Regions from separate parts of the Mesorhizobium sp. M1328 genome, predicted to be linked through region 3. Evidence: riboswitches for the same ligand, from Rfam matches in the RefSeq annotation. Region 3 holds a riboswitch; each other region holds the start of a gene.
The links. Region 3 has a riboswitch for cobalamin ahead of metE (5-methyltetrahydropteroyltriglutamate--homocysteine S-methyltransferase). Riboswitches for the same ligand answer to the same signal wherever they lie in the genome.
Positions count from the first base shown of each region.

Region 1: another riboswitch for cobalamin. It lies ahead of NKH23_RS15165 (CbtB domain-containing protein); the one in region 3 lies ahead of metE (5-methyltetrahydropteroyltriglutamate--homocysteine S-methyltransferase).
Region 2: another riboswitch for cobalamin. It lies ahead of NKH23_RS14975 (DUF1636 family protein); the one in region 3 lies ahead of metE (5-methyltetrahydropteroyltriglutamate--homocysteine S-methyltransferase).

Region 1 is NZ_JAMYLO010000006.1:226,044-235,960, reverse strand. Features, by position in the region: gene cobO (cob(I)yrinic acid a,c-diamide adenosyltransferase) at 21-644, opposite strand; gene cobU (bifunctional adenosylcobinamide kinase/adenosylcobinamide-phosphate guanylyltransferase) at 646-1,167, opposite strand; gene NKH23_RS15170 (CbtA family protein) at 1,160-1,936, opposite strand; gene NKH23_RS15165 (CbtB domain-containing protein) at 1,952-2,131, opposite strand; cobalamin riboswitch at 2,168-2,365, opposite strand; gene NKH23_RS15160 (Rieske 2Fe-2S domain-containing protein) at 2,417-2,863, shown strand; gene NKH23_RS15155 (SRPBCC family protein) at 2,769-3,692, shown strand; gene NKH23_RS15150 (MFS transporter) at 3,671-4,870, opposite strand; gene NKH23_RS15145 (heparan-alpha-glucosaminide N-acetyltransferase) at 5,118-6,116, shown strand; gene NKH23_RS15140 (methyltransferase family protein) at 6,133-6,639, shown strand; gene NKH23_RS15135 (MerR family transcriptional regulator) at 6,659-7,045, opposite strand; gene mgtE (magnesium transporter) at 7,185-8,582, opposite strand; gene NKH23_RS15125 (hypothetical protein) at 8,866-9,087, shown strand; gene NKH23_RS15120 (SRPBCC family protein) at 9,290-9,772, opposite strand; gene NKH23_RS15115 (ArsR/SmtB family transcription factor) at 9,769-9,917, opposite strand, start outside.
Region 2 is NZ_JAMYLO010000006.1:193,860-203,776, reverse strand. Features, by position in the region: gene nuoE (NADH-quinone oxidoreductase subunit NuoE) at 1-798, opposite strand, end outside; gene NKH23_RS15005 (NADH-quinone oxidoreductase subunit D) at 799-1,989, opposite strand; gene NKH23_RS15000 (NADH-quinone oxidoreductase subunit C) at 1,990-2,592, opposite strand; gene NKH23_RS14995 (NuoB/complex I 20 kDa subunit family protein) at 2,598-3,179, opposite strand; gene NKH23_RS14990 (NADH-quinone oxidoreductase subunit A) at 3,170-3,535, opposite strand; gene NKH23_RS14985 (winged helix-turn-helix domain-containing protein) at 3,870-5,090, shown strand; gene NKH23_RS14980 (DUF6348 family protein) at 5,119-5,814, shown strand; cobalamin riboswitch at 5,874-6,077, shown strand; gene NKH23_RS14975 (DUF1636 family protein) at 6,116-6,550, shown strand; gene cobW (cobalamin biosynthesis protein CobW) at 6,547-7,587, shown strand; gene NKH23_RS14965 (cobaltochelatase subunit CobN) at 7,606-9,917, shown strand, end outside.
Region 3 is NZ_JAMYLO010000021.1:64,610-74,526, reverse strand. Features, by position in the region: gene pdxR (MocR-like pyridoxine biosynthesis transcription factor PdxR) at 1-1,376, opposite strand, end outside; gene NKH23_RS27890 (trans-sulfuration enzyme family protein) at 1,460-2,692, shown strand; gene NKH23_RS27885 (dihydrodipicolinate synthase family protein) at 2,745-3,647, shown strand; gene metE (5-methyltetrahydropteroyltriglutamate--homocysteine S-methyltransferase) at 3,915-6,251, opposite strand; cobalamin riboswitch at 6,347-6,547, opposite strand; gene NKH23_RS27875 (hypothetical protein) at 7,103-7,357, shown strand; gene NKH23_RS27870 (helix-turn-helix transcriptional regulator) at 7,675-8,508, opposite strand; partial or broken gene NKH23_RS27865 (MFS transporter) at 8,721-9,917, opposite strand, start outside.

The sequences.
Region 1 (9,917 bases), on a different contig from region 3:
CTGCCTGATCGCCAAAGCCCTCAGAATTCTATCCCCTGCTGCGCCTTCACGCCGGCGGCAAAGTGGTGCTTGGTCACGCCCATCTCGGTGACCAGGTCGGCTGCCTCGACCAGCGCCGGCTTGGCGTTGCGGCCGGTGACGACGACATGCAGGCCCTCGCGACGCGCCTTCAGCGCTGCGACCACCTTTTCGAGGTCGAGATAGTCGTAACGCAGCGCGATGTTGAGTTCGTCAAGCACCACGAGGCTGATCGACGGCTCGGCCATCAGCTCGAGTGCCTTGGCCCAGGCGGCCTCGGCCGCCGCGATGTCGCGTTTCAGGTCCTGCGTCTCCCAGGTAAAACCCTCGCCCATCGCGTGCCAGACGACGCGGTCGCCGAAGGCAGCAAAGGCGTCCTTCTCGCCGGTGTGCCACTTGCCCTTGATGAACTGGACGACGCCGACGCGCTTGCCGTAGCCGAGCATTCTGAGCGCCAGCCCGAAGGCGGCCGTGGTCTTGCCCTTGCCCGGACCGGTGTTGACGATCAACAGCCCTTTCTCGACCGTCTTGGCTGCAACCTCGGCGTCCTGCACCGCCTTGCGCTTGGCCATCTTGGCGCGGTGGCGTTCCTCGTCCTTGGGATCGATGTGGTCGGTATCAGCCATGTCATTTCACCCTGAGCGGCAGCCCCGCCACCATCAAAAGCACAATGTCCGCGACAGAGGCGACGTCTTGGTTCAGCCGGCCGGCGGCGTCGCGAAACCGTCTTGCCAGCGCATTGTCCGGCACGATGCCCTGGCCGACCTCGTTGGACACCACGAACCAGGGGCCACGCGGCCGCGACAGCACATCCGCCAGCCTTCGGCATTCGGCCTCGACATCATGTTCGGCCAGCATATGGTTGGTCAGCCACAGCGTCAGGCAGTCGATCAGCACCGGCTGGCCGTCAGGCAGCGCCTCGATCGCGCCGGCAAGGTCGAGCGGCGCATCGATGGTCGTCCAGCCGGCACCGCGGCGCGAGCGGTGCAGCGCGATCCGTTCGCGCATCTCCTCGTCATAGGCTTGCGCCGTCGCGAGATAGCTCCACGGCGCCGGACAGGCACTCACCAGCCTCTCGGCATGCGCGCTCTTGCCGCCGCGCGCACCGCCGATGATAAGGGTCAGTGCCCCGGCAGCGCGGTCAGGCAAAGCTGTCGCGCAGGCTGGTCGCCGTGCCGGTGAAGCGGCCGCGCACCACGCCGACGACCGCGCCGAGCACCAGCCAGAACACCAGATTGGTCAGCGTCACCGCCACCACGAACTGGTGGTGCAGGCCTTCCGGGATCGCCGTCTCGAAACTGTCGGGCTGCGGCGCGCCAACGATATGCGGCGCGACGATCAACGCCACCGCAAGGACCGCCAGCGGCAGCGATCTGCGGAAGGCGATAAGGCCGAGACCGGCCGCGGTCGCCACCACTGTTGCCCACCACCAGATCTGGCGTTGGACAAGGTCGGCCGCCGGCATCGCCGGCAGTTCCGGCGGCAGGCCGAGGCCCGGCGCCAGGGTGAACACGGCAAAGCCGGCCAGCCCCCAGAACAGGCCCTGACGCCAATTCCCGATGCCGCCGGCGAACTCCGAAACCGCAACCAGGACCAGCGCAAAGCCGATACCGGTGACGATATTGGCAACGACGCTGAAGGCAAAGCGTTCGAAACCGTCGGCCGGCGCCCAGCCTTCGTCCTCCGCCGGAGCCATTGCTTCAGCCGGCGCGGCGCTGCTCATAGCCATCGTGCCCCCGGCGTTTTCGACCGGTGCCGCAGGTGCGGCGGCATGGTCATGGCCGCCGCCGGCCTGTTCGTAGACTTCCGCCTTCAGGATGAGCGGCACCGTGGCATAGGCCTGCATGCAGGCGAGAGCGACGCCGGCCACAAGCCCTGCGATCGCCGCGATGAACACGACGTTGCGAAACAGTGTCATGATGTCAGCCCCTTGTCAGTGGCAGGGAAAGCCCATCGAGTGGCGATAGTCGTGCGCGGCATTGTGGACCGCATCGATATGCGAGAAGCCGACAAAGCCCATGACGAAAATGCCGAGAAATGCAGCAAGCGCCAGCTGCATGAAACGCGACTGCGAGGAGACGGAAGCGCCGAGCGAGACGGAAGCGGTATTCATGTCTTGTCCTTTCGCCCTCCACCCGAGGGCATAGAAGTCAGTTTCCTGTCGCCGGCAGGTCTCCTGGCTCGCGGATCAGCGTCCTTCCCCACCTTCCCGAAGGCGAACCTTCAGTGGCATATGGAGAGGACTACCGCACACAGTTGCGGGGGCAGCCACGGCATTGGGCAAACAATTTCGCCCGCACCGCATTCCCTCTTGGTTCCAAACGGAACCGACGACATCAGCGACTATAGGCAGAATCGCCGCGCCCGGCAAACCAAATTCCGCCGGATCGTGTGGCGAATGCGCCGCCTCGCAAGCTCGCCGACCGGCACTGCGATTGACAATTTTTACCGCCGGGTGTCGCTGGCGGATGGGGAAGAAGCCGGCATGCAACCCAGCCCGAATGAGCGCGGTCCCTACAACGGTCTGACGCGGGCCGAGCCGACGCTGCCGTCATCGGCCTATTGGGACATCGCGGCCTACCAGCGCGATCTAGAGGCCATCTGGTATCGCAACTGGCTGCTGGTCTGCCGCGAGGCCGACCTTGCCCAGCCGCTGGCTTTCAGAACGTTCCGCATAGGCACGCAGGAGGTCGTCGTGCTGCGCGACGAGACCGGCGAATTGCGCGCCTTCCACAACACCTGCCGGCATCGTGGCTCGCAGCTTTGCCAGCAGAGCGAAAGGCCGGCTGAAGGCGCGGCTCATCACCTGCCCTTACCACGCCTGGTTCTATTCGCTGCGCGGTGATCTGGTGCGCGTGCCATCGAAATCGCTGCCGGACGGTTTCGACAAGGCCGATCATCCGCTCTACCGCGTCGCGCTTTCGGTGTGGCGCGGTTTTGTCTTCGCCAACCTCGCCGAGGATGTTGCCGGCTCAGCTGAAACATCCTTCGATCCGGCATCCGGCGACCTCGCCAACTGGCCGCTGGAAACGCTGCTGAGCGGCCATGTGCTGCGCAAGGTGATGAACTGCAACTGGAAGATCTTTTGGGAAAACTTCAACGAGTGCCTGCACTGCCCCGGCGTCCACAAGGACCTGTCGCGGCTGGTGCCGATCTATGGCCGCGGCCTGATGGGCCGCCACGACGATCCCGAATGGGCGCGCCACGCCGACAATGACGCGCCGGAATTTTCCGGCGGCTTGCGTGCCGGGGCCGAAACCTGGTCGCGCGACGGACGCGTTCACGGCTCGGTCTTTTCCGGCCTGACGCCGGCCGAACGTACCGCCGGGCAGACCTACGCCACCAGCCTGCCGTCGATGTTCGTCGTCGGCCATGTCGACTATGTCAGGACCGTGCGGCTGGTGCCGCTTGGGCCGGAGCAGACCGAACTCACCGCCGAATGGCTTTTTTCGCCCGAAGCGCTCGCCGATCCGGCGGCGGATATCGACAACATCATCGCCTTCGGTACCCAGGTGCTGGAGGAGGATGCTGATATCTGCGAGGTCAACCAGATGGGCCTGCGCTCGATGCGCCACAAGGCCGGCGTGCTGATGCCCGAGGAATATGACTTGCACCGCTTCCACAACTGGGTGCGCGAGCGGCATGCCGCACTTCAAAGCGATTTGGGCAGATAGCGCCAGGTGACGAAGCCGCAGACTGCCGCCAGCAGGCCGAGTGTCGCGAAAACCGCGCCCAGGCCGAAGAACGCCAGCACCACCGAATAGACCAGCGGCGGCGTCAGCTCGGAAAAGTCGAGATAGGTGCGGTAGACCGCCGCCATCTGCGCCCGCTCATACGAGCGCACCGAGCGCATGAAGGCGGTCGAGCCCAGCGCATCGAGCGCGATGGTGAAGAGGGCACCGCAAAGCAGCAACGCGCCGGTGACGAGCGGTGCGGCCTCGCCGACGGCGCCGGCCGCCAGCAGCGTCGCCGACATGGCGAAATAGGCGAACGTCATGGTGCGCCGGCCGCCGAAACGCCGTCCCGCCCTGCCCCAGAAGATGGCCATGAACAAAAGCGCATTGCCGGCCGAAACCAAGAGGCCGCCGGCCAGCTTGCCCTCGCCGGTGATCACCATGAACAACGGCCCATAGACGAAGAACGTCGTCCAGAAGCAGGAGCGGCCGAAGGCGATCAGCCAGGCGAGTCTCAGCCTTGGCTGCGCGACGAAGCGGCCGATATTGGCCAGCGGATTGACCGGCCGCGTCTTGCCGGGGCGGATCGACGGGTTGTCGCCAAGCCGATAAGTCCAGAACAGCGCCAGCAAGGCCATGGCGAAGACGGCCACCGCGCCATGCGCGGCATAGATGCCGAAACGCGTGTAGAGGAAAATGCCGAGCGTCGGCCCGGCGGTCCAGGCAAGCATCGACCACGCCATGCGCAGCGACTCGGCCTGCATGAAATCGGTCTTGCGGATATGATCCATGATGTAGAGGTTGAGCGTGATCGCCAGCGCGCCGGCGCCGACGACGCGGCAGAGCATGCCGACCACCTGGCCGGCCAGGGTATGGGTGACGAAGAACAGCGAGCCGGCGGCCAGCAGGCAGGCGCCGGCGGTATAGACCCAGCGCCGGGCAAAGCGGGCGATCAGCATCGGCATGAACAGCGTCGCCGACAGGCCGAGCATCGCCACGATCGTGTAGAGGATCGAAACGATCTGCTCGTTGTGCAGGATCTCGTAGGCCTGGATCGGGATGACGCTGGATACGGTGGCGCGCGCGAAGGATTCGACCGCATAAAGCGAGGCGAAGGTGCGGGCATCCGCCGGCCGCAAGGCCGCGAGCCAGATCGGATGGCGCACATGGGTAGCCATTGCTTTCCCCGAAGCCGAATCGCCCGAAGCAGGGTTTGGAGCACAAATCTGCCGCGGCGATTCCTTGCCGGGTAACAGGAAACCGACGCCTTCACGGCAAAAAGCGAAGCCGGCCAAAGGCTTTCCGGCTCTGGCCTAAAGCAGCTCTGATGCCGACCGGCACCAACGCGACGCAAGGCCCTGCTTCTTTTGACGGTGGCAACCGTGATAGTCGTCTTGCCGGGGCTGAACCAAGACAGCGAGACCAATGAGCATCGCCACGCCGACCGCAGCCGTTCAGGATCAACCGAAGTCGAAGCGCATCGCCGCCATCGACATCGCACGCGGCATCGCTTTGCTTGCTATGGCGAGCTATCATTTCACCTGGGACCTCGAATTCTTCGGCTACACCGATCCCGGCCTCACCGCCTTCGGCTGGTGGAAAATCTACGCGCGCTGCATCGCTTCGAGCTTCCTGTTCCTGGTCGGCATCAGTCTCTATCTCGCCCATGGCAAAAAAATCCGCTGGACCGGCTTCTGGAAGCGCTTCGCCATGGTTGCCGGGGCAGCACTCGCAATATCGCTGGTCACGCGCATCGCCACGCCCGACGGCTTCATCTTCTTCGGCATATTGCACGAAATCGCGCTCGCCAGCCTGCTCGGCCTGGCGTTCCTGCGCCTGCCGGCGCTGCTGACGCTGCTTGTCGCCGTATTCGTTGTCGCTGCGCCCTTCTACCTGCGATCCGAAACTTTCGATCAGCCGGCTTTGTGGTGGGTCGGCCTGTCGGCGACCAATCCGCGCTCCAATGACTACGTTCCGCTGCTGCCGTGGTTCGGTGCCGTGCTTGCCGGCATCGCGGTTACCAAGCTCGCCTCCACCTCCGGCGCGCTGACGCGGCTGTCGGCCATGACGCCCGGCCGCTGGGCAAACCCGCTGGTCTTCATCGGCCGGCACAGCCTTGCCTTCTATCTGATCCATCAGCCGGTGCTGATCGGCTCGGTCTGGCTGTTTTCGCAATTCATGCCGGCGCAGGTCGAAACCAGGGAGGTGAATTTTCTGAAATCCTGCCAGATATCCTGCGAGCAGGCGCGCGACACCGAGTTCTGCTCCAGCTATTGTGCCTGCATGCTGGACACTCTCCAGGGCGAAGCCTCGCTTGAGCGGCTCTACAGCAACGACCAGTCCCCGGAGTGGAAGGCGCATATTGGCGAGCTCGCCGGCATCTGTACCGCCCAAACCGAGGCGGGGGAACCGGGAACGCGCTAATCGAGGGAGGACAACAATGAGCGACACTCACCCGAAACCCGTGCAGCAAAATCCTGGGCAGCCGAAGCTTGGACACATCCCATGGCCGCCGCTGATCTATACCGCCGCCATCATCGTCAGCGTCGCGCTAGGGCTGTTCTATCCGCTGCCGTGGATCGGCGATCTTCTCGGCGACATCCTGTTCGCCGCCGGCCTTGTCGGGTTGGTGGCGGTCGCCGCGCTCTGGTTCACGGCAATCCGCACCATGATCCGCGCCAAGACGACGCTCAACCCGAACGGCGTGCCGGACCATCTGGTGACCACCGGCCCCTTCGCCGTCAGCCGCAACCCGATCTACCTCGCCAACACATTGCTGCTGGTCAGCCTCGCCTTTGTCTCTGGGATCGCCTGGTTCCTGCCGCTGGCGGTCATCGCGGCGTTCCTGACGCAGAAGCTGACGATCGAGAGCGAGGAGAAGGTGCTGACGGCCAAATTCGGCAAGAAGTACCGGGACTACGCCAAAAGGGTGCGGCGCTGGATTTGAGCCGAGGCTGACACCGCGCTTATGTGGTGACGCCGAGTTCCACCAGCCGCTCGACGCAGGATTCCTCTGCCTGGTCGAGCTCGGCCAGCGTCTCTTCGAGGTCGCGGCGTTTCTGGCGCAAATCCTCGCGCTTTTCCTCGATGCGCTTGATCATCAATTTGAGTTGGCCGACCTCGCCGGGCGGCTCCCTGTACATCTGGATGATTTCGCGGATCTCATTGATCGAGAAGCCGAGCCTCTTGCCGCGCATGATCTGGCGGATGAGATGCCGGTCCGACGGACGGAACAGCCGGGTGCGGCCGCGCCTTACCGGCTGCACCAGCCCTTCGTCCTCGTAGAAGCGTAACGTCCGCGTCGACACGTCGAATTCGCGGGTCAGCTCCGTGATCGAATAATATTCCCGCATCGTCACTCCAATGCCCCGGCCACGCCGCGAGTTCCAACTGGCCGGCGCCGCCAACGTCCAGGCGCGTACCAGAATCGGCGGACAAGGCACCTTCCAAAGCCTCGCACGGCATTTACGTAAAAGTCAATTGAGGTGCCGTTCAGCGCACGCCGAACCACCATGTGGCAAGCCCGAGAAAGGCAAAGAAACCGACGACGTCGGTGACCGTGGTGACGAAAACCGCCGAAGCCACAGCCGGATCGATCTTGAAGCGGTCGAGCAGCAGCGGGATAAGGATGCCCGCCAGAGCCGCCACGAACATGTTGATGATCATCGCAGCCGCAATGATGCCGCCGAGATTGCGATCGTGGAACCAGGCAGCAGCCACGAGGCCGATCAGGATGGCGAAGATGATGCCGTTGATGAAGCCCACCCCGATTTCGCGGCGGATGATGCGGCCGGCATTGTAGATGTCGAGGTCCCTCGTCGCCAGCGCCCGCACCGTGACGGTCATGGTCTGCGAGCCGGCATTGCCGCCCATGCCGGCGACGATCGGCATCAGCACCGCCAGCGCCACGATATGCTCGATGGTGCGGTCGAACAGGCCGATCACCGAGGCCGCGAGGAAAGCCGTCAAAAGATTGACCAGCAGCCACGGCACGCGCGAGCGCGAGGTCGAAAAGATGCTGTCCGAGAGTTCTTCATCGCCGACGCCGCCCATGCGCAGCAGATCTTCCTCGGCCTCCTGCTGGATGACGTCGACGACGTCGTCGATGGTCAGCACGCCGACCAGCCGCTCGTTCTCGTCGACGACGGCGGCGGACAGAAGATCGTATTGCTCGAATTCGCGCGCCGCCTCTTCCTGGTCCATGGTGGCCGGGATGGCATGCCTGGTCTCATGCATGACCTCTTCGACCTTGACCGAACGCTTGGTGCGCAGGATCTGGTCGAGGTCGATGGCGCCGAGCAGCTTGAAGCTCGGATCGATGACGAAGATCTGGCTGAAGCGGTCGGGAAGATTGTTGTCCTCGCGCATGTAGTCGATGGTTTGGCCGATCGTCCAGAAGGGCGGCACCGCGACGAACTCCGTCTGCATGCGGCGGCCGGCGGTCTCTTCGGGATAATCGAGCGAGCGCCGCAGCCTGATCCGCTCGGTGAACGGCAATTGCGACAGGATCTCGTCCTGGTCCTCCTGGTCGAGATCCTCGAGAATGTAGACGGCGTCGTCGGAATCGAGCTCCTGCACCGCCTCGGCGATCTGCGCATTGGGCAGATTGTCGACGATGTCGCGGCGGATCGCCTCGTCGACCTCGGTCAGGGCAGAAAAATCGAAATCCTTGCCCAGCAATTCGACCAGGGCGCGGCGCTGTTCCGGGTGCAGGGCCTCGAGCAGGTGGCCGAGTTCCGACTGGTGCAGATCGTCGACTTCACGCTTCAGCGTCAGCGTATCGCGATCGGCGATCGCTGCACCGATCTGGGCGAGAAACGACGACAGGATGACGCCGTCCTCGTCATAGATGTCGGCGCGGCGCTCCTCGGCGGCCCTGGCGCCGGTCATGTATTCGTCCTGGCCTTCCACCAGCGCCTCCCGCCATCGGATTTCCGGATAAGGTGCCTGTCAGGTCTAGACCATGATCCTGAAAAGTGGAAACCGGTTTTCCGAAAAGATCTTGGTCGAACACAAAGATGGAGCGGCGGCATGATTTGGCTTGAGAATCGGCCTCTCCGTGCGCAACGGACGGATATCAGACGACCTTGCGAGCTGCCGGTTGCTCAGGTTGATAATTAGATAATTCTAATTTAGTATCTCTATAATTACCGCTAATAAATGGAGGGTGTTTATGGCGAAGTATCTGTTTACCAGCCTTGCGTTGGTTTGTTCGGGAATACTTTTGAGCCCGATTACCGCCGAGGCAAAGGCCTTCAAATCTTTTCAGGGCAAGGAATGCAAGCCTGACTACAAACGGCTTTGCCCAATGACACCGATCGGCAAATGCGACCTTCAGAGCATGATCGAGCAGTTGTCACCCGCCTGCAAGGCTTTCGTCGAGAAGCACCGATAATCCAGCTCTGGTACCGCCGCTGACCAACCGCCGGGTAGTCCGCGACAACGCTAGGTGTGGTGTGCTCGCCGTTCCAGTTGGGGCATCGTTCGCCCAACAACATTAATCCCAGTGGCCGGGCAGAACGGCACATGCTGCACCGGGAATGAGGCGAGGCCGACAGTGCGACGGCCTCGCTGGTATGGACTGGAAGGCTTCCCGATCAGGCGGCGTGGCGCTGGGCCTCAGCCGCATAGCGGTCCAGGAGCCCGCTCCAGCCACCCTCGGATTCGAAGGCCTGGCGCGCTGCCTCCGCGGTTTCGCCCATGTTCTCCAGAAGCCTGTGCTCGAGTTCCACACGCGTCGCGTTCTCGCCGAGTGCGACAAAGCGGATCTCGACTTCGGTCAGCAATGCCGGATCGTAGCGCCAATCGGCTCCAATGCGCCAGGCGAGCGTCAGCCTGGACGGCGGATCCCAGGCGAGAACCTCGCCCCAATCGCATTGTGACCCATCCTCACCGATCTCGTACCAGCGGCCGCCGGCTTTCGGTTCGATCACCGCGGTCGTCAGGGCGGATTTGCCGATCGAGTGCGAAGCCGGCCACCAGCGCCCGAACCCTGTCGTGAACACATCGAATGCCTTGTCGAGCGGCACCTCCACCGTCACCGACTTCCTGACCGGCGCGGGCTTGATCATGGTCGTCATTTCCTCTTCTCCTTGCTGTTGTCGACTTCCCGTTTGAAGGCGTCGAGCGCATCGCCCCACATGCGGTCGAGCCAGGCGCGCATCTCGCCGAGCCCATGCGGGTCGAGATGATAGATGTTGCTGGCACCTTTCGGCTCTGCGCGGA
Region 2 (9,917 bases), on a different contig from region 3:
CGGGCTGGTCTCGACCGCGTCCGTCTTCGGCTTGCTGGCATTCGAGGGCGCAACCGGCGCCGGCGCGGCAGGAGCGGCTGGCGGGGCCGGCGCCGCGGGTGCTGCGGCGACAGCCGCCGGCGCCACTTCCTTGGCGGCCTTGGTCGCGGCCCTGGTTTCCCGGTCGCGGGTCGCCTTCAGGATCGCCTTTTCGCTCTTGAGGGTCGTCAGGCCGCTGGCCGGCTCTGAGGTGATGCGGCCGTTTTGCGGTCCCGGTTTCACCGTAGCGCCCTTGCCGGCGTCATAGAGGTCGATGATCTCGGCAAGCCGCTCCGGCGTCAAATCCTCATAGGTGTCCTTGAATATCATCACCATCGGTGCGTTGACGCAGGCGCCGAGGCACTCGACCTCCTCCCACGACAGCGTGCCCTTGTCATTGGTGTGAAACTGGTCGTGATGGATATTCGAGCGGCACACATCCATCAGCGCTTCCGAGCCGCGCAGCATGCAGGGCGTGGTGCCGCAGACCTGGATATGGGCGCGGGTGCCGACTGGATTGAGCTGGTATTGCGTATAGAAGGTGGCGACTTCCAGCCCGCGAATATAAGGCATGCCGAGCATGTCGGAGATCGCCTCGATCGCCGCCTTGGTCACCCAGCCTTCCTGCTCCTGCGCCAGCATGAGCAAGGGGATAATCGCGGATTGCTCGCGCCCCTTCGGATATTTCTTGATCCACTGCTTCGCCGCTGCCGCATTTGCCCGGTTGAAGGCGAAGGAGGCTGGCTGGAGGCTGGCTTCTGCGAGACGGCGGACTGACATTTAGCGATCGACCTCACCAAACACGATGTCGAGGGAGCCGAGAACGGCGGTGACGTCGGCCAACATGTGGCCGCGGCACAAAAAGTCCATGGCTTGCAGATGCGCAAAGCCTGGCGCGCGCAGCTTGCAGCGATAAGGCTTGTTGGTGCCGTCGGAGACGAGATAGACGCCAAACTCGCCCTTTGGCGCCTCGACAGCGGCATAGACCTCGCCGGCCGGAACCCGGTAGCCTTCGGTGTAGAGCTTGAAGTGATGGATCAGCGCTTCCATCGAGCGCTTCATCGCTGCGCGCTTCGGCGGCACCACCTTGCCGTCGAGGTTAGACACCGGCCCCGCGCCTTCCTTGCCGAGCAACAGGTCGACGCACTGGCGCATGATTTTCGCCGACTGGCGCATCTCTTCCATGCGCACCAGATAACGGTCGAAACAGTCGCCGTTCTTGCCGATCGGAATGTCGAAATCCAGCTCGGCATAGCATTCGTAGGGCTGCGATTTGCGCAGGTCCCAGGGTGCACCCGAGCCGCGCACCATGACGCCCGAAAAACCCCAGGCCCAGGCGTCCGCCAAGGAGACGGTGGCAATGTCGACATTGCGCTGCTTGAAGATACGGTTGCCGGTCAAAAGCGCGTCGAGATCGTCGACCGACTTCAGGAACGGGTCGATCCACTTGCCGATGTCCTCGATCAGCTTCTGCGGCAGGTCCTGGTGGACGCCGCCCGGCCGGAAATAGGCCGCGTGCATGCGCGAGCCCGAGGCGCGCTCGTAAAACACCATCAGCTTTTCGCGCTCGACAAAGCCCCACAGCGGCGGCGTCAGCGCGCCGACATCCATCGCCTGCGTCGTCACATTGAGGATGTGCGACATGATGCGGCCGATCTCAGAGTAGAGAACTCGAATAAGCTGCCCGCGCTTCGGCACCTCGATACCGAGCAGCCGCTCCGCGGCAAGCGCGAAGGCATGTTCCTGGTTCATCGGCGCGCAATAGTCGAGCCGGTCGAGATAGGGCACGGCCTGCAGATAGGTCTTGTGCTCGATCAGCTTTTCCGTGCCGCGATGCAAAAGCCCGATATGCGGATCGACGCGATCGACCACCTCGCCATCAAGCTCCAGCACGAGGCGCAAAACGCCATGCGCCGCTGGATGTTGCGGGCCAAAATTGATGTTGAAGTTGCGAACGGAGGTTTCAGCCATTTACTGCTTTGCCTTCTCATCTCCCGGAAGCACGTAATCCGTACCTTCCCACGGAGACAGAAAATCGAAATTGCGGAATTCCTGTTTCAATTCCACCGGCTCGTAGATGACGCGCTTGGCTTCGTCGTCGTAGCGCACCTCGACGAAGCCGGTCAGCGGAAAGTCCTTGCGCAGCGGATGGCCCTCGAAGCCGTAGTCGGTCAGGATCCGCCGCAGATCGGGATGGCCCGAAAACAGCACGCCATAGAGGTCGTAGGTCTCGCGCTCGAACCAGTCCGCGCCGGGATATATGCCGGTGATCGACGGCACCAGCGTCTCTTCGTCGGCCTGGACCTTGATGCGGATGCGGATATTCTGCCTCGGCGACAGCAAATGATAGACGACGTCGAAGCGCTTTGCCCGCGACGGATAATCGGCGCCGCAGACGTCGATGATCGAGATGAACTGGCATTTCGGGTCGTCGCGCAGGAAGGTCACCACCTCGATCAGGTCGCGCGGCTCGACCGAGATGGTGAGTTCGCCATAGGCGAGCACCGCCTCGCCGATCCGGCCGGTCAGCTTCTCGCCGAGATAGGTCGAGAGGTCATTCAACGCCTGGGACATGCCGCTCACCGTTCGATCGTGCCGGTGCGGCGGATCTTCTTCTGCAGCAGAAGGATGCCGTAGAGCAGCGCTTCGGCGCTCGGCGGGCAGCCGGGCACGTAGATGTCGACCGGCACGATGCGGTCGCAGCCGCGCACCACCGAATAGGAATAGTGATAATAGCCGCCGCCATTGGCGCAGGAGCCCATCGAGATGACGTAGCGCGGCTCGGGCATCTGGTCGTAGACCTTGCGCAGCGCCGGCGCCATCTTGTTGGTCAGCGTGCCGGCAACGATCATGATGTCGGACTGGCGCGGAGACGCGCGCGGCGCGACACCGAACCTCTCCGAGTCATAGCGCGGCATCGAGGTATGGATCATCTCGACCGCGCAGCAGGCGAGACCGAAGGTCATGAACATCAGCGAGCCGCTGCGCGCCCAGGTGATCAGCGCCTCGGTCGAGGTGACGAGAAAGCCCTTGTCGGCCAGCTCGTTGTTGATCTCCAGGAAGAATGGATCGTCCTCCCCCACCGGCCTGCCGGTGTTGGGGTCGATGAGGCCCTTGGGCTTCGGCGCGACGAGCGTGCCGGAATTGTCGCTCAATCCCATTCCAGCGCTCCTTTCTTCCATTCATAGGCAAAGCCGATGGTCAGCACCGCCAAAAACACCATCATCGACCAGAAACCGAGCATGCCGATCTGACTGAACGACACCGCCCAAGGAAACAGGAAGGCCACCTCCAGGTCGAAGATGATGAACAGGATCGACACCAGGTAGAAGCGGATGTCGAACTTCATGCGGGCGTCGTCGAACGAGTTGAAGCCGCACTCATAGGCCGAAAGCTTTTCCGGATCGGGGTTGCGGTAGGCCACCAGGAAGGGTGCGGCGAGCAGCGCCAGCCCGACCACCAGCGCCACGCCGATGAACAGGACTATGGGCAGGTACGAACCTAAAAGTGCGTTCATGCTGCAGTTTCCGTTGGCGGCCAATCCACTCTGATTACAGCACCGGACCCACTTGCGGAAGCGTGACAGTTTAACCACTGAACCGTTTTAAGGGGCTCTATGCTGCAACGCGGCGAGGGTTAGCGCAGCGCTTTCGGCGAAGCAAGTCAAACCTTGTTCAAATCGCGGTGCTGGACGGCATATCCGGGAAAACTGGTCCGATCCGCTCCTGTTTGATTTCCTTCACTTTCTACTCCACTTTTCTCTCCTGACATGGATGCCGCCAAAACCCTGCTAGCATGGCACGGAAATCGCAGATTCTCTGCTGTGTCCAACATCATCAGGATACCCCTTGATGAAAGAAAAAATCTCGCTTCGCATGGCCCGTCGCATCGCGCTGGCGGCACAGGGATTCAATGACCCCCGCCCCGCCGGTACGCCCGACCGCAGGCATCTGGCCCGGGTGCTTGCCCGTACCGGCCTGCTGCAGATCGATTCCGTCAGCGCCGTGGTGCGCGCCCACTATATGCCGCTCTATTCGCGGCTTGGCCCCTACAAGCTTGCGCTGCTCGACGCCGCCGCCGCAACGCGCAAGCGCATGGTCTTCGAATATTGGGCGCACGAAGCCTCCTTCTTGCCGGTCGAGACCTATCCGCTGATGCGCTGGCGCATGCAGCGGGCCGAGCGCGGCGACGAAATGTACAGCGGACTGGCCAAATGGGGCCGCGAGCACGCCGCCTATATCGAAGACATCTATCGCGAGGTCGCCGAACGAGGCCCGATCGCGGCTTCGGCTTTCGAAGGCCAGAAGGGTTCGGGCGGCTGGTGGGGCTGGAGCCATGCCAAGCATGCCTTCGAATGGCTGTTCTGGGCCGGCCGCATCACCACCGCGTATCGCCGCGGCTTCGAGCGGTTCTACGATCTGCCGGAGCGCGTACTGCCGCCAGCGGTACTCGCTTTGCCAGTGCCATCCTCCGAGGACGCCCACCGCGAATTGCTGCGTATCTCCGCCCGCGCCCACGGCGTCGCCACGGCAGGCGATCTGCGCGACTATTTCCGCCTCTCGCCCGCCGATATCAAGGGTCGCATCGAGGAGCTGGTCGAGGCCGGCGAGCTGTTGCCGGTGAGCGTCGAAGGCTGGAGCAAAGCAGCCTATCTCCACAAGGACGCCCGCTTGCCGCGCAGGATCGAGGCGCGCGCCTTGCTCGCGCCGTTCGATCCTGTCGTCTTCGAGCGGTCGCGCACGGAAAGGCTGTTCGACTTCCGCTATCGCATCGAGATCTACACGCCGGCCGAAAAACGCCAGTATGGCTATTATGTGCTGCCGTTCCTGCTCGGCGACAGCATCGTCGGGCGCGTCGACCTCAGGGCCGACCGCCCGGCCGGCGTGTTGCGCGTCCATGCCGCCTATGCGGAGCCCGGCGCCCCGCCACAAACCGCTGCCGAGCTTTTCAAAGAATTGAAGCAGATGCAGGGCTGGCTCGGGCTTGAGCGCATCGAGGTGACAGCTGCCGGTGATCTTGGGCCGGCGCTGGCCAGTCAGAAAGATGGCCAACCCCCACAGCGTCTGTCATAGACGCTCCAAGAAACCTGGTAGGTTTGTAATGGCATCGCACGAAGTGCTCGACATGATCCATGGTGCGCTGATTGCACATGGAATAGATGCAATACGTAGAGAGCAGGACGTCACGCTCCAGTCGAGGCAACTTCGGTTTGAGGCTGAGGTGTTCGAGACGGGTTCTAACGGTCGGCTCGTTCTTGAAATCTACATATTCTCTCCGCTGCTTGATGTTCAGCCGGTCATTGAATCATTTGCTGGCTTCGGCGACACGCGCGAACAAGAATTGAATCAGGCGTTTGAAAAATTTATCCGTGGTGTTTTCCACGTCGCCATTGAGGGGCTGGCTGATCATGTCTGCGACGACATACAGGCCGAGGTAGAGATTTGGCAGCGAAGCAGCGCCCGTTGGAACATCTGGCGCAACAATGCCCGTTGGAAAATCTATGGCGGACCCGTCATTTCCCAAGCCACTACCGAGCTATGCTCGCTAAGCCGAGGCTATCCAGCATTCTATGCCAAGCTGGAAAAGCTGTTCACAGCTTCGGTACCCCCCGGAGGCCATTTTGTACGGACCTTTCTGGCAGGCTTGAACGGCACGCTTATTAGTGGCGAAGTCCTTCTGGACAACGCGGTTTGGCAAGAAGGTCAAAATCTGGCGATCAGTCATGATTGGGACTATGGCGATGGCTATCAAGCAATCCGGCAAGTTATCCTGGCACTGCCGGAAGGCGGGACATGACAGCCTTTGGCCGACATTGCAGTGTCGTAGCCGTGCGTTGACACCACCGCCTGCAAAAGCCTAAATCCATTCCAGACGGTCCCCTGCCCGCAACGGCAAGGGCCAAGAGGGAATGCGGTGCGAAATCTCGATTTCAAATCCGCGGCTGTCCCCGCAACTGTAAGCGACGAGCCAAGGCCGAAAACCACTGGGATATTCCCGGGAAGGCGGCACCCAGGCGATGACCCGCGAGCCAGGAGACCTGCCGTCTAGGACATAAGAATCCGATCGCCTGGCGGGTTTTCCGGGCAAGGAGCCTGATTTGGAACGCGACAGCAGTTTTCCGGCTGAGACAGCGGATTTATTGTCCGGCCATGGTGATTCCCCGGCCGGCGTTACCGTCATCGTCTGCTCGTCCTGCCGTGACGAGACCGGTTCGGACGCTCGTCCGCGCGCCGGCGAACTGCTCGCCGAGGACACGCGCCGCGCCGCTTCCTGCGAAAACATTAAAATCCACACCGTCGAATGCCTCGGTAATTGCAAGCGCCGGCTCAGCGCCGCCATACTGCGCGACGGCTGCTGGAGTTACGTCTTCGGCGACCTGACCGCGACCAGCGGCGCCGATCTCGTGACCGGCGCAAAGCTGTTCGCCACCTCGACGGATGGGCTCATTCCATGGCGCGGCCGTCCCGATTGCCTGAAGCGCGGCCTGGTTGCCCGCATCCCTCCCCTTGACCTTTTGAAGGACCTGATATGACCGCTGCCTCCATTTCGCGCGTTCCCTGCACTGTAGTCACCGGCTTTCTCGGCGCGGGCAAGACGACGCTGATCCGCCATTTGCTCGAAAGCGCCAAAGGCAAGCGGCTAGCCATTATCGTCAACGAGTTCGGCGACATCGGCATCGACGGCGAGATCCTCAAGGGCTGCGGCACGGACACCTGCCCCGAGGAAAACATCGTCGAGCTGGCCAATGGCTGCATCTGCTGCACCGTCGCCGACGATTTCGTTCCGGCGCTCGACCAGATCCTGTCGCTGACGCCGAGGGTCGACCACATCCTGATCGAGACATCCGGCCTCGCTTTGCCCAAGCCGCTTGTCCAGGCCTTCCAGTGGCCGTCGGTGAAAAGCCGCGTCACGGTGGACGGCGTCATCGCCGTGGTCGACGGACCGGCGCTGGCTGATGGCCGCGTCGCCAACGACATGGACGCCCTGCAGGCGCAGCGCGCACAGGACGAGACGCTCGACCACGACGATCCGGTCGAGGAAGTATTCGAGGACCAGCTCGCCTGCGCCGACCTGATCATCCTGTCGAAGAGCGACCTGCTGAATGCAGACGGCGCGGCCCGCGCCAATGCCGTCATCGGCAAGCATGTTGGCCGGGCGGTGAAGATCGTGCCGACTTCGCAAGGCAAGGTCGATCCGTCGGTGCTGCTCGGCCTCGGCCTTGCCGTCGAGGACGACATCGAGAACCGCAAGACCCATCACGACGACGAGCTCGACCACGAACACGACGACTTTGACTCGTTCGTCATCGACATTGCGTCCGTGTCCAACCCGGACGAACTGGCACAACGCGTCGCCACGGCTGCGGAGGAGGAAAACGTGTTGCGCGTCAAGGGTTTCGTCGAAGTCGGCGGCAAGCCGATGCGGCTCCTGCTGCAGGCCGTCGGTCCGCGCGTCAACCACTATTACGATCGCGCCTGGACCGCTGAAGACGATCGCCGCTCGCGCCTCGTTGTCATCGGCCTGAAAGGGCTGAACCGCCCGGCCATCGAGCGTATCCTCGCCGGCTGACCCCAGGTACGAGCCGCGATGCACATCCTCACCACGACATCCGCCTCGCTCGACGATCTCGCCGAGCCTGTCGATCTCAGGCAAACGCCTGCGGATGTCGTGGCGCTGTCCTTCACCGACAGCGACCTGGCCGGGCTGGCGGCGGCGTGGAAGGCAGATGCGGACCGCCTGCCGTCGATGCGGCTCGCCGCCTTGCGCGACCTGCGCCATCCGATGTCCGTCGATCTCTGGATCGACAGCGTCGCCCGCCACGCCAAGGTCATTTTGGTCCGCATCCTCGGCGGCTATGACTGGTGGCGCTATGGCTGCGATCAGCTCGCCGTTGTCGCGCGAAATCGCGGTATCAAGCTGGCGCTGCTGCCGGGCGAGAGCCACGACGAGGATTTGCGGCTGATCGAAGGCTCGACGCTGCCGCGCGAGGAGTTGGACGGCCTGCTTGGCTATTTCCGCGAGGGCGGACCGGCGAATATGACGGCGCTGGTGCAGAGGTTGGCAAGTCTCGCCGGATCGGGTGTGGCGGTCGCTGAACCAGTCAGCGTGCCAAAGGCGGGATTTTACGAGCCGGGACTGGGGGTCGCAGAACGCGGCGTCCCGCTCCCCCTCGAGGGGAGGGTCCGGCCGCAGGCCGGGGGTGGGGTCCTCTCCGAAGCGCGCCGACAGAAAAAAACGTCGAGCACTGCCGCAACGACCCCACCCGGCCCTTCGGGCCACCCTCCCCTCGAGGGGGAGGGAGACGTCGTGCCAATCCTGTTCTACCGCTCGATGCTGCTCGCCGCCGATGTCGCGCCGATCGATGCGCTTTTCGAAGCGCTGACTGCGCGCGGCATAGCGCCGGTCCCTATCTTCGTCTCCAGCCTCAAGGACCCGGCATCGCTCGCCTTTGTCGAAACCGCGCTTGCAACGCTCAAGCCTGCCGCCATCATCACTGCGACGGCTTTCGCCTCGGGTGCCGAGCCCGGCGTCGAAACCCTGTTCGACCGCGCCGGCGTACCGGTGTTCCAGGTCATCGTCGCGACCACCCGCCGCGACATCTGGCAAACCAATCAGCGCGGCCTGGCGCCCGCCGACCTTGCCATGCATGTCGTCCTGCCCGAGCTCGACGGCCGCATCCTGGCCGGCGCTATTTCATTCAAGGGCGAAAGCGAAACCGATCCCGCATTGGCCTTCCGCGCCTTCGCCAACCGGCCTGAGCCCGACCGCGTGGCGCAAGTGGCGAACCGTGTCGAGGCCTTCGTGCGCCTGCAGCGGACGCCCCGCGCGGAACGCAAGCTCGCCATCCTGATCCCCGACTATCCGAGCGCCCCCGGCCGCACCGGCTATGCGGTTGGCCTCGACGTGCCGTCCAGCGTGCTGGCGATGCTGCATGACCTCAGCGAACAGGGCTACGCCGTTGAAGGGATTCCGCAAACGCCGCGCAAGTTGCTGGAGATGCTGGAGCGTGGAGGTGAAGGGTTGGGGTTTGAGGACTATCTCAAGTACTCGGCGGAATTGCCTGCTGAGGCGATAGCTGCCGTGACGGCCGCATGGGGGAATGCGGAAGATGACACAAGTTTGTGCGAGGCACCCCCCTCTGTCCTGCCGGACATCTCCCCCTCAAGGGGGGAGATCGGCGGTTTCGCCGCCGGCTCTCCCTTAACGCCCTCGGTAATTGGCGAAAGCAGAGACAACAGCGCAATCTCCCCCCTTGAGGGGGAGATGTCCGGCAGGACAGAGGGGGGTGTTCAAGCGCCTGCCGCCGCAAAATTCCCCTTCCGCGCAGCCACCTTCGGCAACGTCACCGTGGCACTCGCCCCTGACCGCGGGCGCTCAGCCGACCGCCGCGCCGACTATCACGACCCGACGCTGCCGCCGCGCCATGCGCTGGTCGCCTTTGGCCTTTGGCTGCGCAAGTCGCTCGGCATCCATGCAATCGTCCATGTCGGCGCCCACGGCACGCTGGAATGGCTGCCCGGCAAGACCGTCGCGCTCAGCGAAAACTGCTTTCCCGAAATCGTCACCGGCGCCCTGCCCGTCATTTATCCGTTCATCGTCTCCAACCCCGGCGAGGCAGCACAGGCCAAGCGGCGCATTGCCGCCGTCACCCTTGGCCATCTGCCGCCGCCGCTGACCGGCGCCGGGCTTGACGAAAACCAGCATAGGCTTGAACGACTGGTCGACGAATATGCCCAGGCCGACGGGCTCGACCGCCGCCGCCGCGACCGCCTGGCGAGACTGATCGTCGAAACCGCGCAAAAAACTGGCCTCGCCTCGGACGCCGGGGTTGCCCAAACCGACGCTCCCGACGAAGCGCTGCGCCGCGTCGACGCCTGGCTCTGCGATCTCAAGGATTT
Region 3 (9,917 bases):
TCGATGTGGCCTTCGTCCGACTGCCGCTCGTAAAGGGGCGAGATCAGGTGTAGCCCCAGGCCCGCGCCTCGGGCGGCTTCGACCAGGGTCGTTTCCCGCGATCGCGGCAGTTCGTCGAACCAAATGACGACGTGCAGACCGGCCTCTGCTCCCTGGACAGCGATGCGATCTCCGAAGCTGCGCCGCAAGGCGCCCAGCAACGTCCCCCGACGCTCGCCGTTCAGCCTGCGCACGCGCCGCACATGGCTTTCGTAGCCGCCACTCTCGATCAAAGAGGCCAGAGCCTCCTGTTCAGCCACCGGCGAATGCCGGTCCGCGAATTGTTTGGCGGTTGCGAAGACCTCCTGCAATTCCGGCGGGACGACGAGGTAGCCGATACGCAGCATCGGCGAGAGCGTTTTGGAGATCGTGCCGAGGTAGATGACAGCCCCGTGGTCCTCGAGACTGTGCAGCGGAGGGACCGGATTGATGTCGTAGCGATATTCGCTGTCGTAGTCGTCCTCGATCACGTAGGCATTGTTGTGCCGCGCCCATTCCAGAAGCTGGTGGCGGCGCGTGATCGGCATGACGCCGCCCAGCGGAAACTGATGCGATGGCGTGACATAGGCCAGTCGCGCCCCGATCCCCGCCAGCAACTCCGTCTTCATCCCGTCCTCGTCGACGGTGACGGGGATGGGCAAGGCACCCGTACTGGCAAAGACCTGACGCGCCATCCTGTAGCACGGGTCCTCGATGACGAAGCGGTCGGCACGATCGAGAAGCAGGCGAGCGCACAGATCGAGGCCCTGCTGCGAACCGTTGATGATGATGATCTGCTCGAGGTCGCAGCTCAGCGTTCGGGCGCGCCAGAGATAGCCCTGGAGCGCCTGGCGCAGCCGGCGCGAGCCGCGAGGGTCGTCATAGGCAAGACGCAACGGGCGCTGCCCCATCGCCTCGTTCATCGCACGTTTCCAGACCAATGCGGGGAAGTCTGACGGCGCCAGGTCGCCATAGCGGAAATCGACCTTCAGCCCAGTCGGCAGATAATCCGGCCAGGGCGGCGTAACGCGCAGTCGTTCGCCATAGGCGGACAGATGAACCGGGCCGACTCGTTTCGCGACAGTGCGGCTCGTCTCAGGAGCGATCAGCGAGGATGCAACGCGAGGTCGTGCGCCTTGACGGACGTCGATGAAACCTTCCGCGGTCAGTTGGTCATAGGCGACCGTCACCGTGGTTCGCGAAACCCCAAGGTCATTTGCCAGGCCGCGGGAGGACGGCAGCTGACTACCGGTTTCATAGACGCCGCCGAGGATTTGCTCGCGAAGAGCCTCGTAGATCTGGCGTGCACCCATCGCGTGCGAGCGACCTGCAGAACCGGCACTTGAAGACTGGACCATTTCATTCATCGCCAACTGGATATTTCACATTGGCCAGTTTGCCGTCAATCTTTCGGAAACCCAAGCAAGATCTTAGAGGCCGAATGACCCGCTCCTATCAATCGGAAACCGATGCTCTCACGCGGTCGCCCAACGACACCGGTCCCGGATTCGCCACTCGGGCGATCCATCATGGCTACGATCCGGCCCGCTTTTCCGATGCCGTTCAGCCGCCAGTCTTCTTGACCTCGACCTATGGATTCGAAAGCGTGGCAGCGAACGAGGCCGCCGCCGCCCTTGGCGGAAGGCTCTATGCGCGCGAATACAATCCGACGACGGAGATCCTCGAGCAACGGCTCGCCAATCTGGAAGGAGCCGAGGCAGGTTTGGTCGTTGCCTCGGGGATGGCGGCTTTCGGCACACTAATCCTGTCGCTCCTGTCCCAAGGCGATGAACTCATCGTCCACAAGACGCTTTATGCGAACACGCTTGCCATGGTCGAACAGGCGGTCCCCCGCTTCGGCATCAAGGTCGTCGCGGTCGACCTGTCCGATCCTCAAAATCTCGATGCCGCGATCACCGAGCGGACCCGGCTTGTTTTTTTCGAGACGCCGGTGAATCCGCTGAGCCGCATCCTTGATCTCGCTGCCATTGCCGAGCGCGCCCACGCGCGCGGTGTAAAGGTTGCGGTCGACAGCACCTTCGCCTCGCCCGCGCTCCAGCGGCCGCTCGAACATGGGGCCGACCTCGTGCTCCACTCCCTGACCAAATACATCAATGGGCATGGCGATGCCCTTGGCGGGGCGATTCTCGGCGACGCGCAAACGCTCCGCACGCTGCACGAGACGGGCCTGCGCTACATCACCGGCGCAGCGCTCTCGCCCATGTCAGCCTTCCTGATCCTGCGCGGTCTGAAGACGCTCACGCTGCGCATGGAACGGCACAGCGCCACGGCCCTTGCGGTGGCTCAGGCGCTCGAGGCGCACCCGGCGGTGGCATGGGTGAGTTATCCCTTCCTCGACTCGCACCCTGATCAGGTGACGGCGCGAAAGCAGATGTCCCAAGGGTCGGGCATGTTGGCCTTTGGCCTCCACGCTGGGTTCGAGGGCGCGCGGCGGATGATGGACCGGCTCAACCTGATCACCCGGGCTGTCAGCCTCGGCGATGCCGACAGCCTCATCTATCATCCGGCAAGCCTGACCCGTGCTCGTCAGCCGATCCGCAAGGATGCGCATCTGGCCGATGGAGTCGGCGAGGACCTCATGCGTCTCTCGGTGGGTCTTGAAGACGTCGATGACCTAATCGCCGACCTGCGGCGGGCTCTGGACGCCTTGTGATGACCTGTCGTCCGGCCAGTCCTGCGCTCACGTACAAACCCGGAGCCTTGCCATGGCATTCCTGAGCGGCCTTTCCGCGTTTCCCATCACGCCGACCGATCGGGACGGCCGCGTCGATACCGTTGCTCTGCGCAAGCTGATTGCTCGGCTTGGCGCCGCTCAGGTCGACTCCATCGGTCTTCTCGGCAGCACCGGCACCTACATGTATCTGTCGCGCGAGGAACGGCGACGGACGCTCGCCGAGACCTTGGACGAAACCGGAGGACAAATGCCGGTCGTGGTGGGTGTGGGCGCGCTGCGCACCGACGAAGCAGTGAGGCTCGCGCAGGACGCTAAGGCCCTTGGGGCTGCCGCGGGGTTGCTTGCCGCCGCCTCTTACACCCCGCTCACTGATGACGAGGTGTTCGAACATTTCTCGACGGTGGCGTGCGAGAGCGGCCTGCCGATCGTCGTCTACGACAATCCAGGAACGACGCATTTCCATTTCACCCCAGCACTCGTCAGCCGCCTGGCAAAGGTGGGTGGGATTGTCGCTATCAAGAATCCGACAGACAAGGGCGATGCGATCAAGAGCCATCTGGCCGACCAGAGGCGCACTGTGCCGGAAGGGTTCTCGATCGGCTACAGCGGCGACTGGAACGCTGCAGAGGCCATAATCGCCGGCGCCGACACATGGTACAGCGTCCTCGCCGGCATCCTGCCCGAGGTCTGCGTGAAGATCGTCACGGCGGCGCAACAGGGCGATGCGGCCGAAGCGCGACGGATCGATGCCACGCTTGCGCCGCTCTGGAGCCTCTTCAAGGAGTTCTCGAGCCTTCGCGTCGTCTATGCACTTGCCGAATTACTCGACATTTGCCGTGCCGACCCCCCGCGTCCCATCCTGCCTCTGCCCTCAGCAGCGAAGCGCCAGATCGCCGCCGCGTTGGAACGCTTGCCATCGGATGTCAACCGGTGAACAGCGAACCCGGCGGCCAGTGAAGGAACCTGTCATGTATGTACCCGCGCATTTCGATGAACCGAGCCGAGAATCGAACTCGACACGTCACAGGGAGAAAACGGTACTCCTGCGCGATTAATACACGTGCCGAAGGAAAGTGCACATTTCGCTCGAGTGACTTATTTCAAAAGATGTGATCGCGTTTTGGCACATTCACGGCCGACATGCGGCAGCCGGTCACTCACCACATGGTGAGCAACCAGGAAACCCTCCGGCCTACACTTTCTACCGGAGCGCACGTGCTGCATCGACCATGTTCATCAGGGCAGGGCGGACCTCCTCCCATTTGCGTGTTTTGAGGCCACAGTCCGGGTTTACCCACAGTTGGGAATCCGACAGTCGCTCGCGGGCAAGCATGACGAGATCCGAAATCTCGCCGACTTCCGGGACGCGTGGTGAGTGAATGTCGTAGACTCCGGGACCGATTTCGTTCGGATATTTGGAGCTCGTGAAGGCGTCCAGCAGTTCCATCTTCGAGCGCGATGTCTCAATCGAAATGACATCCGCATCCATTTCAGCGATCGCGTCGATGATCTCGTTGAACTCCGAGTAGCACATGTGGGTATGGATTTGAGTCGCGTCCTTTACACCCGTTGAAGCGATCCGGAAGCATTCGACAGCCCAGTCGAGATAGTCGTTCCAGTCAGACTGGCGCAGTGGCAATCCTTCGCGAAACGCGGCCTCATCGATCTGGATCATCCTTGCGCCGGACCATTCGAGATCCGTCACCTCGTCGCGGATGGCGAGCGCGATCTGGCGGCATGCTTCGGAGCGGGGTACGTCGTCGCGAACAAAAGACCAGTTGAGAATGGTCACCGGGCCTGTGAGCATTCCCTTCACAGGGTTTTCCGTAAGCGACTGGGCGAATTGCCACCAGCGCAGCGTCATCGGCTTGGGCCTCGATACGTCGCCGAAGATGATGGGGGGGCGCACGTAACGCGACCCATAGCTCTGCACCCAGGCATGCTGGGTGAAGGCGAAGCCGGACAGCTGCTCGCCGAAATGCTGTACCATGTCGTTTCGTTCGAACTCACCGTGCACCAGCACATCCAGCCCGATCTCTTCCTGCCAGCGAATTGCAGCCTCGATCTCCTTCTTCAGGAAGGTCTCGTAGTCGACATAGCTCAGCTGGCCCTTCGCATGAGCGGCCCGCGCCCTGCGTACCTGCGGCGTCTGCGGGAAGGACCCGATGGTCGTCGTCGGGAACGGCGGCAGCCCGAGCGTGCCGGCCTGGACTCTGGAGCGCTCGGCAAAAGCGCTCTCTCGTCGCTTCATGCTGTCGTCAATGCTGGCGATCCGCCCCTCAACCAGCGGGTCATGGATCTTCGTGGATGTCACGCGAGTGGCGGCGGCCTCGGCAGACGCTTTCAACGCGCCTGCCACCGCATCCCTGCCTTGGGACAGGGCCCGGGCAAGCAACACCAACTCGTCGGTCTTCTGGGCCGCGAAGGCGAGCCACGACCTGATGTCCGCGTCGAGTTCCGTCTCCATGCGGAGGTCGATCGGCACATGCAGCATCGAGCAAGAAGGCGCGATCTCGACGCGGTCCAAGGGCCAGCCGGCGACGATCGGTTTGATGCGGTCGAGAATGGCGGGCAGGTTCGCACGCCAGACGTTGCGGCCATCGATCAAGCCAAGCGAGAGCACCAGATCCTTCGGTGCGAGCCGACCCACCGTTTCCAGCTGCTCGGGAGCGCGCACGAGATCAATATGCAGCCCGGCCAGGGGCAGAGAAACCGCGGTTTCGAGATTGTCTCCCAGCGGCCCGAAATAGGTAGCCAGCATGATCTTCAGCTCGGGCGCGGCTTTCGACAGCTGGCCATAGGCGAATTCGAACGCAGCTCGTTCGTTCGGGTTCAGATCGAGGACAAGCGCTGGCTCATCGATCTGCACCCAGTCGGCTCCAGACAGCTTCAGCCTCTGCAGGAGTTGCTCGTAGACGGGCAGCAGCCGCGGCAGGAGCGCGATGGGATCGAATCCTTCGGCAGGCGATTTCGCCAGCTTGAGGAAGGTGATCGGTCCAAGGATGACTGGGCGTGTGTGAACGCCGAGAGCTTTAGCCTCGATGAAGTAATCGACCGGTTTCGTCGACGAGAGGGCGAACGTCTGATCATCGTTGAGTTCCGGCACAATGTAGTGATAGTTGGTGTCAAACCACTTGGTCATTTCCATCGCGGTTACATCAGACCGATGAGCCGCCTGCTGGTGACCAGCGTGTCGACAATCCTCCGTCTGACCCTGGTTGCCCCGCGCCATTGCGAAGTAGATGTCAAGTGGAACCTCGCCGCTATTCCAGCCGTAACGGGATGGAACGGCGCCGACCATGGCTGCGGTGTCGAGCACATGGTCGTAGAGCGAGAAGTCGTTCGACGGGATTTTCGACACGCCGCGATCGTGCTGCTCCTCCCAGCTAGCGGCACGGAGCGCCTTCGCGGTCGTGAGAAGGTCGGCAGCGGACGATTTTCCGGACCAGTAGCTTTCAAGCGCGAATTTCAGTTCTCGCCGACGACCGAAGCGGGGCACGCCGAGCGTTGCTACAGGAATTTGCTGAGAGACAGTCATGCCAGACCCCGATGGTTGGGGCGTCGGTGACAAGGAAGGCGCTAGCAGGCCGGCACGAACGCCAGGCTGCAGCGGCCACCGAGACACCCCGCCCGTGGACGTAATTCGCCGTGGCAGGTCTCCTGGCTCGCGGGGTCATAGCCTCTACCCGTCTTCCCAAGGCTATTCGCCTCAGTGACATCAGTGGGGTTGGCTCGCCGCTAACAGTTGCGGGGGCAGCGCCGGCATCGCACCGGCTTCCCTCTTAGCTCCGCTGCGGCAGCGCCGTACGGAGAACCACGACGCGGGAGACAATTACAGCAGTTCGCTTCTTTGTCAACGCCGCATAAAGAAATGTTTATGTCGTTATGTTAAATTTCCGTTGGCATGTTCCAAAGGTCGCCTCGAAAGCGAAAACTGTGGAAGCCTTGAGCGGCCGGTAAATCAAAGCAATGACGCACGGCGCCCTTGTCCAGGAGGATAGGAGTTCGTCGGCTGCCGGCAGCAAACATACCGGCAAGCGCCGTGGTGCTGCTTAGCGCATCATGCGAACCACCTCGGCGTCGAACTTCGGCTCCGAGGTTCCGACCGCTTCGTTGGTGATCTGCTCGCGACCACATTCGGCTCAATGGCGAGGCTGTTGCCCATGTGGAAGCTGTTGGCCGTGATGCCCTCGGTGATATGACACAACGATTTCGGGGGGAGCACACCGAGGCCAGGCGCCGCGGCGTGTTGCGAAGTGATCGAGGCCAATGCCTCGAACTGCTTGTTCGCAGCCCACCGGCTCAAGGTAACCCGGCTCAAACCACCGGGCCAGCTCAAGTCCTGTCCAAATGAGGCCTGAGCGGCAAATCGTCGTGCACGCGCACGGTTTGGCGTTCGATCTTGTGATGCGTCTTGGGCGGACAATCGCCACGGTGCAGCGCGCAGAAGCGGTCCCCAATTGGGAAGCCGAGGGCGGTGAGGGCAAGCCAGCGCCACAGGCGGAAGGGGACTTGGACCTGTTTGCCCTGCTGGACCACAAGTTCGCGACACAGGGCCTCAAGGAGAAGACCAAGAGTGATTATGCGCGGGACCTCGCCAAATTCATCGAAAGCAGCGGGCAGTCAAAGTTCGGCGCCGATTGACATGGAGATAGCCATCGCGGCGGACCGCCCAGGCGGACCGCAAGCCGGAATACAACCGGGTGCAGGCGGCCAAGCTCGTCCACAAGATGGCGTCGGGCACACACCGGCGATGGGAGAGCGGACCGTGGAGTGCAGGAACTTCACGCCTATCCACGCTCCCGTGGACGTGTCCTGCCGCACATCGGCAGCGATATTGAGGAGGCAGTTGAGCTTCTGGTCGAGCACTCTTACCTGCCACTACCTACGCTTAACGTCATCTCGTACTGAAAACGCACCACGCAAGGTCGAGATGTAACATGCGCCCTTCGTGGATGGTTCTAAGCTTCCTCGGGCGCGGTCAATCTGTGATAACGGTCGCTTGGAACCTCCATCACCGCGACGCGATCAAGGTTGGCGTATCGCGCTCGGTAGTAACCTTCTTCCTCCACTTCGGCGAAACTACACTGGGGAACGTCGAAGGTCGCAGCTTCCAATCCGAAGAAAGTCGTAGCGGTTTCTTCATCCAAGAAGTTCCACTCATCTTCTCCGTCGTCATATGTGACGCGAACATAGGAGGCCATGCGCACGGCTTCCTGATCACCCATCTCTGCGATGATGGCATCGCATTCTTTCTTCAGCTTTCCTGAAACCTCACCCTTATCCCAGTCATCCAAAGCCCGATAGATTTCTGGATGATAATACTCTGGCATCTCCTCTACATCGTCACCGATAAGCTCAATGGTGCGGACATATTGCGGATTTATCAAGAGTATTTTGTTGTCAAGGCTCCAACAATACAGCCATGGCCTGCTTGTGTTATTTCTACGAAGATTATGAAGTTCCTTCAACTGACGTAAAATCGATTCACGCGCCTTTTCATCGATAGGATATTGGCGGCTGCCAACAGTCGTCTTGATTCTGAGCGTGCCGTATCGCGTTTCGGCATCGGCAATTGCAAACGGGCTCGTGCGCCACTCCTCGACATCAATCTTCCAGCCCAACAGCTCCTCGACCGTGCATTTCAACGTGAGACAAAGGTCCTTGATCTGCTCGACGTTCAACTGCGTTTTGCCTGTTTCCCAACGGGCCACAGTCTGTTGCGTCGTTGCCATCTGCTCTGCCAAATCTTTTTGAGTCATGCCCAGTCGAACCCTAAGCTCTCTCATGTTCATAACTCACCTCGCGTGTTCAACACACGCATTGTGGATGAATTAATCTAACACGTCAAGCGTGTTCAAAAATCGCAGCATGTGTTTTTAGGGCGTCTTCGAGGCTCCGGCAGCCGTTCGTGACCACTTGCGCAAGACACAGGGCTGGTACACAGCACGAATGGGCGATCAAAAATTACTGCTGAAATTCAGATAATTATTGTGGGCGAGTCTGGATCTCTCTGATCGACACGATAGTCGACCATCACCATGATCGGACCGCTTCGTGGCCGCAGGTCAAGTTGCAGCGTCGGTTCGCTGAACTTGTTGGTCGGATCCAGATTGAGCGTTTCAAAATCCGGCTGAGGCAGAAGGATGCCCATCAGTCCCCCAATCACAAGAACCAGCTGGCGGACGAGCAAGGCTCCCGAAACACCTTGGACATCCGCCAGTTCGCCCCAAAGCCAGCTTCCCGCCGCCATGCCGCCGTATGTGGCCGTCTGATAGAGAGAGGGCGCGTCCAACCACCCACCGCGGCGCCGAAAGCTGCACTGTGACGTTAAACAGCGAGAATGATTGAATCCAGGCCGCACCGGCTGGCATGAGGTTGAGACAGCTCAGCCCAACGTGCTCGCTCCATGCCCGAAAGAAGCAGCTGATCGCCAATACAAAGAACGCACCGCGAATGACCCATTCGTTGGAGAGAACTTCTCGGACCCGCCCGATGAGGAGCGCGCCGCAAATCGCTCCCAGGCCGAAGAAGCCGAGCATCACGCCGTAGGTGACTGCGGTCCCTTTGATCTGTTCGCGAGCGACCAACGGCAGGAGAGCCAAAATGACAACGGCGGTGAGGCCGAAAATGAAACTCCGGCACATCACCTTGAGAAGGTTCGGCGACAAGAGCACGTAACGGAAGCCCGCCGCCATCGCACTGCCGAAAGCCTCCCGCGGCAGCGCTTGTCGTGCCCGTTCGGCTTTCCATCGCAACAGCGCAGCTCAGAGCGAAGTAGCAAAGGACGTTGAAGAGGAACGCGAAGGCCGCACCGGCTGTGGCCACGATTATGCCGCCAATCGCCGGCCCGATGCTGCGCATGAGATTGTAGCTCATGCCGTTGAGCGCAACCCCGCTTGGCAGGTGTTCGCGAGGCAGGATATCTCCCATGGAGGCTTGCCAAGAGGGATCGTGCAATGCCGAACCACAGCCGATTAGGAAGGTGAGACCCAGAAGGGTCCAGGGTGTCGTTCCCCGCATAGGTCAGGAACGCCAGGAAGGCGGATACGCAGACCATCAGCAGTTGCGCAGTCAACATGATCCGGCGACGGTCAAACTTGTCCGCGAGCGCTCCCGCCGCGAGCGAGAAGATCATGTAGGGGAGGGTGGTCGATGACTGGACGAGCGCCACCATTCCATGGGAGGTGGCGATGCTCGTCAT